2 linked regions of the Acidicapsa ligni genome follow. The protein of the gene in region 1 interacts with the protein of each later gene in a pairwise test. Links are inferred from orthologs where the notes say so. Each region holds a gene or a part of one and is shown on either strand. Other genes may lie near its edges. The genes, in order: accC and ribD.

The links.
Region 2: the proteins of accC (region 1) and ribD interact in binary tests that used the Escherichia coli proteins (3 or more experiments, as listed by UniProt). The link is inferred for Acidicapsa ligni from one-to-one orthologs.

What each region holds. Positions count from the first base shown.
Region 1 is NZ_JAGSYG010000007.1:78,343-81,631, reverse strand. What follows is about bases 320-3,289. They hold accC (acetyl-CoA carboxylase biotin carboxylase subunit), read left to right. Parts: upstream 320-1,108; coding sequence 1,109-2,470; downstream 2,471-3,289. Other genes in these bases: OHL19_RS20000 (thiamine phosphate synthase), read left to right, coding at 2,603-3,250; accB (acetyl-CoA carboxylase biotin carboxyl carrier protein), read left to right, coding at 574-1,101; OHL19_RS20015 (DUF1330 domain-containing protein), read left to right, coding at 320-509. Outside these bases: OHL19_RS20020 (M24 family metallopeptidase), read left to right, coding at 1-192; more of OHL19_RS20015, read left to right, coding at 213-319. UniProt on the Escherichia coli protein: This protein is a component of the acetyl coenzyme A carboxylase complex; first, biotin carboxylase catalyzes the carboxylation of the carrier protein and then the transcarboxylase transfers the carboxyl group to form malonyl-CoA.
Region 2 is NZ_JAGSYG010000002.1:190,708-193,949, reverse strand. The notes cover bases 307-3,229. They hold ribD (bifunctional diaminohydroxyphosphoribosylaminopyrimidine deaminase/5-amino-6-(5-phosphoribosylamino)uracil reductase RibD), read left to right. Parts: upstream 307-1,155; coding sequence 1,156-2,304; downstream 2,305-3,229. Other genes in these bases: OHL19_RS07260 (riboflavin synthase), read left to right, coding at 2,338-3,024; ftsY (signal recognition particle-docking protein FtsY), read left to right, coding at 307-1,090. Outside these bases: more of ftsY, read left to right, coding at 47-306. UniProt on the Escherichia coli protein: Converts 2,5-diamino-6-(ribosylamino)-4(3h)-pyrimidinone 5'-phosphate into 5-amino-6-(ribosylamino)-2,4(1h,3h)-pyrimidinedione 5'-phosphate.

The sequences.
Region 1 (3,289 bases):
ATTGAGATTCATGAGGCCCCGAGGATTGGTGCGGGGCAGAAGACAAAGCTGGCATCGGGCATGGTAATTACGATTGAGCCTGGTGCGTATTTTGCAGGTGAGTTTGGCGTTCGTATTGAGGATATGGTAGCGGTGACGAGGACGGGCGGGCAGGTGCTGACACCGTCTCCAAAGGCGCTGATCGAACTGTAGGGAATTTCAAGGAGAACGGAATGTCTGCTTATATCGTAATCACGCGCGAAAAGACGCGGGACACAGCTAAGCTGGAAGAATACAAGAAGCTCTCCGCTCCAACGTTTGAGGAGTTTCCAGTTACGGTGCGCGCCATTCACGGGCGGCACGAGGTTCTGGAGGGGGCTGCGACAGAAGATATCATCATCCTTGAGTTCGCCAGCTACGAAGAGGCGAAGACCTGGTATCACAGCCCGGTTTATCAGGCCGCGTGTGAATCTCGTTTTCAGGGTGGGGACTACCGTTTTATTCTCACTGAGGGCAGTCCGGCTAAATGATAGCCGTTTAAGTCAGGCGCAATTTTTGCTGAAGCAGTAAAGATCTGGAGAGCAAGAGCCAAGTATGAAACAAGACGAAATTGAAGAGCTGAAAGAGCTCATCGCTTTTCTGAAGGAAAACGAGATCGCCGAGTTTGACCTGGATCGTGGCGATTTCAAGGTGAGATTGAAATTCGCTTCGGCGGTTGTAGCTCCTGTTGTGCCGGCGCAGGGTGTGGATATGGCGACGTTGGCGCGCTTGCTGGGCTCGCAGGCTGCTCCTGCAGGCGTGAGTTACGCTGCGCCGGTTGACTCTGTGGGGCATGTCCATGCGGCTGCTTCGCCCGCGACTCCTGCTGCTGAAGAAGAGAATCTGCACATCTTGAAGTCTCCCATCGTTGGGACTTTTTACGAGTCGCCGTCGCCAGGTTCGTCGGCGTTTGTTTCCAATGGAGACAGGGTCGAAAAGGGCCAGGTGATCTGCATTGTAGAAGCGATGAAACTGATGAACGAGATTGAATGCGACGCGACAGGTGAGATAGTGAAGCGTCTTGTTAATAACGGCCAGCCGGTTGAGTACGGCCAACCACTTTTTGCTATTCGGATATCGTAAGTTGCCCATGCTTCGTAAAGTTCTAATTGCTAATCGTGGCGAAATTGCGCTGCGCGTGATCAGTGCCTGCAAAGAGATGGGCATTCGTACCGTTGCTGTTTACAGCGAGGCAGATCGTAATTCGTTGCACGTACGTTTTGCCGATGAAGCTATCTGCATTGGCCCGCCCAGGCCTGGCGACAGCTATCTCAATGTGCCTGCGGTGATCTCTGCGGCCGAAATTGCCAATGTGGATGCAATTCATCCTGGGTACGGTCTGCTGAGCGAAAATGCAAACTTTGCCGAAGTTTGCCGAGCTTCAAATATCAAGTTCATCGGACCTCCGCCGGAAGTTACGCGATTGATGGGCGAGAAGGAAAAAGCACGTCAGGCGATGAAGGCCGCCAGGGTGCCGATTTTGCCGGGTTCAGACGGTGTTGTTGCCGATGCGGATGATGCTCTTGCATGGGCGGCGAAGGTAGGTTATCCCGTTATTCTAAAGGCCAAGGCAGGCGGCGGTGGACGCGGTATGCGTATCGTTCGTTCGGCTGAGGAGTTGCCCAATCTTTATCATGCTGCGTCAAGCGAGGCTGCCAATGCATTTGGCAACGGCGAGATGTACATGGAGAAGTTCATCGAGACGCCGCGGCATATCGAGTTCCAGATATTGGCGGATGAGCATGGCAATGTCGAAGTGTTATTTGAGCGCGAGTGCTCGATTCAACGGCGGCATCAGAAGCTGATTGAAGAAGCGCCGAGTTTACAGATAACTCCGAAGATTCGCGCGGAGCTGACGGCGACCTTGAAGCGTTGCTTGAAAGATATCGGCTATCAGAACGCAGGTACGATCGAGTTTCTGATGGACGAGGATGGCTCGATCTACTTCATCGAGATGAATACGCGTATCCAGGTGGAACATCCGGTGACGGAAGCGATCACGGGCGTTGATCTGGTGAAGGCTCAGTTACGGATTGCCGCAGGTGAGCGGTTGGATGAGATCTTGCCTGCGAAGATCGAAATGCGCGGCCATGCGATTGAGTGCCGTATCAATGCGGAGCATCCGATCAAGTTCACGCCATCCGCGGGGAAGATTACAGTCTTCAATCTGCCGGGCGGAAATGGTGTTCGCGTGGATACAGCGCAGTATGCTGAGGGCGTTGTGCCTCCATACTACGACTCGCTGATTGCCAAGCTGATTGTGCATGGCAAGGATCGCGAAGAGGCAATGCAGAAGATGGAACGAGCGCTGGGAATGTTTGTGGTGGAGGGAATTGATACTTCGATTCCACTGCATCGAGAGATTTTCCAGGATCCGGATTTCAGGGCAGGGAAGTTTGATACGAAGTTTATGGAGCGGTTCCTGGCGAATCGGGTTGCTCCGAGCAGCTAGTATGCCCTGTTTCCCCATTTTTGTTTCCTGATCTTTGCTTCTTGATCTTGTTCTTGAGTCGGTTCCTCCATGAGGGGCCGATTTTCTTTGCGACTGAAACATCTCCCGGGCCGAGCGATGTAATCTTGAGGCATGCGTGATTGGTTGCCTAAGGTTTATCCCATTCTTGATTCTTCTATAATTCCTTTCGTAGATAGAGCCGTATTTCTGGATAGGTTAGGTCGCTCGCTCGCTGGTGCCGAGGTCCGCTTGCTGGAGTATCGCAACAAGAACGGGACAGACGCAGAAGTACTCGCAGATGCGCGGGTGTTACGGGCAGCAATGCCTGAGACGAAGCTGATCCTGGACGATCGCGTGGATATAACACTGGCGGCAGGTTTCGATGGAACTCATGTGGATGCAGGGGACATTCCCATAGCCGATGCACGGCTTCTGCTTGGTCCGCAGCGTATCGTAGGGACGTCGGCGGGCACGTCGGCAAGCGGTGAGTCCGGGGCGAGGGCGGCGGTGGCTGAGGGAGCGAACTATGTATCGTTCGGGCCGGTATTTACCACTACGACAAAGCAGACTTCGGCGCCGACGATCGGAATCGAGGGAGTGCGGCGATTTCGTGAGTTTTCCGGGTCGGAACCCGTTCTGGTGGCTGCGGCGGGAATTACGCTGGACACCGCCCCTGCAATTCTGGAGGCGGGAGCGGATGCTGTCGCTGTAGCGGCTGCTTTGTTTCGGAATGATGACCCCGCAAAGGAGTTTTTGCGGTGGATGGCGATTCTGAGATAAATCTATTGTTTAGAATTAGATGTTGCCTTGTACGGACGA
Region 2 (3,242 bases), on another replicon or contig:
CTGACATCGACTGCTCGGCTGGTAGACTCGAAGCTGGTAGACACCCATGTTCTCAAAGTTTTTTGGCGGCAAAAAAGACGAGCCGATTTCGATTCTTCAGACAGTTGAAGAGACAAAGCCCGTTCCGGGATCAGTCGAGGAAACGCCTGACCCCGTAGTTGAAGAACCCGCAGGCTCCAGCTTCTTCAGCCGGATGAAGCAGGCCGTGACCCGCACCCGCGAGTCGCTCTCCTCGCGCCTTGAAGGCGTACTGGCCCTTACGCGCACGGTAGACGAAAGCACGCTCGAAGACCTCGAAGCCGCCCTGCTCACCAGCGACCTGGGCCTGCCGACCACCACTGCCATCCTGGATCAGCTACGCGATCGAGCCCGCCGCCAGGATATCAACGGCGGTGAAGAACTACGCCAGCTTCTCAAAGAACAGATCCGCGCTATCCTCGAAGCCCCGCGAAAGCCTGTTGTCGAACCGAACGCTCCGCCCAAAGTCATTTTCATGGTCGGCGTGAACGGCACGGGCAAAACCACGACCACCGGCAAGCTCGCCTCCTGGTATCGTGCCCGAGGTAAATCCGTTCTCCTCTGCGCAGCGGATACTTTTCGCGCCGCCGCCATCGAGCAGCTCGAAGTCTGGTCGCATCGCTCCGGCGTCGAAATGATCCGCACCAAGCAGGGGGGCGACCCGGCAGCCGTACTTTACGATTCCATCTCGGCCGCTAAAGCGCGCAGCATCGACATCCTGGTAGTCGACACTGCGGGACGCCTCCATACCAAGGGCGGTCTCATGGACGAGCTTGAAAAGATGCGCCGCACCGCTGCCCGCCTCATTCCTGAGGCACCGCATGAAGTTCTCCTGGTGATGGACGCGACTACCGGGCAGAATGGCCTGCAGCAGGCGCGTCTCTTCACCCAGGCTGCCGGAGTTACCGGCATCGTTCTCACCAAACTTGACGGTACTGCAAAAGGTGGAATCGCCGTCGCCATCGCCCGCGAACTCAACCTGCCGGTGCGGTTCGTAGGTGTCGGCGAGCAAATTAACGATCTTCTTGAATTCGATCCAGCAGTTTTCGTCGATTCCTTATTAAATTCCTAACGGTTTCTTTGTGACATTAGACCTTTAATAAAGAAGTCCGACGATTTTGTAAAAGGATACCTATCGTGAGCCTGGCTACAATAGACGAAAAATGGATGAAACGAGCCCTGGAACTGGCGCAGCGGGGCATAGGTCTCTGCTCACCCAACCCGGTTGTGGGTTGCGTAATTTTAGACAGGAACGGCGAACTCGCGGGCGAAGGCTGGCACGAGTACGATCTGCGCGATCACGCTGAAATAGCAGCACTTAAAATAGCTGGCGACAGAGCCCGCAGCGGTACGGCTTATGTCACCCTTGAGCCGTGCAACCACTCCGGGCGTACCGGCCCCTGCTCCCAGGCACTCTTGGTTGCGGGAGTAACAAGGGTCGTCGCAGCCACCAAAGATCCGAATCCCCTGGTAGCTGGGCAGGGCCTGCAAACCCTTATAAACGCTGGAGTTGCTGTCGAGGTAGGCGTGTGCCAGGCGGAGGCGCAACGACTGAACGAGGGCTTTGCACGCTGGATTCAGCCTTCCGCCACCAAGCGTCCCCTGGTATTGATGAAAGTCGCCATGACGCTGGACGGCCGCATCGCCCCGCCGCCCGGAATCCATGTAAAACGTGAGCCTTTCTGGATCACCTGCGATGCATCGAGGGCGGCCGTACAGCCTTTGCGCTGGATAGCCGATGCCGTTCTAACCGGCGTGGATACGGTTATCGCCGATAACCCGTTGATGACCGACCGCAGCGGCAATCGTCGTCGCCGGCCGCTGCTTCGCGTCGTACTGGATTCAGCACTGCGCATTCCGCTCGATTCGCAGTTGGTGACAACGGCGCATGAGGACGTTCTGGTCTTTACGGTGAGCTCAGATGCAGCCCGAATTCAGGCACTTGTAGAGCGCGGCGTGCGTGTGGAGATTCTCAAGCCCGAGGCCAGCACTCTCGCTCCGGGAAGAGTTCCGCTGGGGAAAGTGCTGTCGAAACTGGGCGAAGAAAACATTCTGACGTTGCTGACGGAAACCGGCACCCGGCTCAATACCGCGCTGCTCGCCGCTGGACTCGTGGATCGCCTGAAAATCTTCTGTTCGCCGCAAATTCTCGGCTCCGATGCAGTTCCGGCTTTTCGCGGCCTGCCGCTGCCAATCCTGCTCGACCCTGTGGAAATGGAACGTCATGGCAACGACTACAGTATCTCCGCACTCCTGCGCGATCCGTGGATGTCAGGCACGCGGTAATCTATTTCCGCTCGTTTCACTTACACTAAATACATGTTTACAGGGATTATTGAACAAACCGGAACAATAGTTAGCCTTATCAATCTCGACGGAGTACAGCGAATTACGGTGGCAGCACCGGGTATTGCCGGGCAGTTGCGAGAGGGCGATTCGCTGGCGGTTTCAGGCGTTTGCCTCACCGCGCTGGAAATCAACCCCGAGTTCTTCTACGCCGATCTCGCCGCTGAGACCCTGGAAAAAACATCTCTCAGCTCACTCGCCCCCGGTTCCCTGGTGAACCTGGAACTGCCGACAGCAGCGGGCAGTCCGCTCGGCGGCCACATCGTGCAGGGCCACGTGGACGGGACTGGATCGCTGGTCTCCCTGGAACCGGTTGTGCCCAGGTCGTCTCCACAGTTCAACCTGGAGGCGACGGACTGGTGGCTCACGGTGCGAGTCCCGGAGAACGTGCGCGCATTCATGGTTGAGAAGGGCTCCGTAACGATCGAGGGCATCAGCCTGACCATCGCTCGTTCGACGATTCCTGCGGGCGGCGAGACGATCAGCCTGGCGATTCTGCCTCTGACTTACTGGCGAACAAATCTACATTCCCTCGCTGTAGGCGCAACGATCAACGTTGAGGCCGATGTGCTGCTGAAATTCGCGGAAATGCGGGCTAAAACCGCCGAAAAGCCGGAGTTTGACATTACGGAACCGTGGCTTGTTGCCAACGGGTATTGATGGACAAAACCCAGCCTGGCTGCCAACCCGCCACGAAACAGGTTCGGGGCGGATTCGGGGCCGGGCTGATGGGGCTGGGCTGATGGGTATCAGCATTTTGTTTCCTGTCCCGCTCAAAATCGCAATCCCGGATTCCCATTTTGCGATTTTGAGCGGGACAGACACCTGGCGCGTCCATTGAACAGGCGAACTCTCTGGCGATCTCACTGGCCGACCGG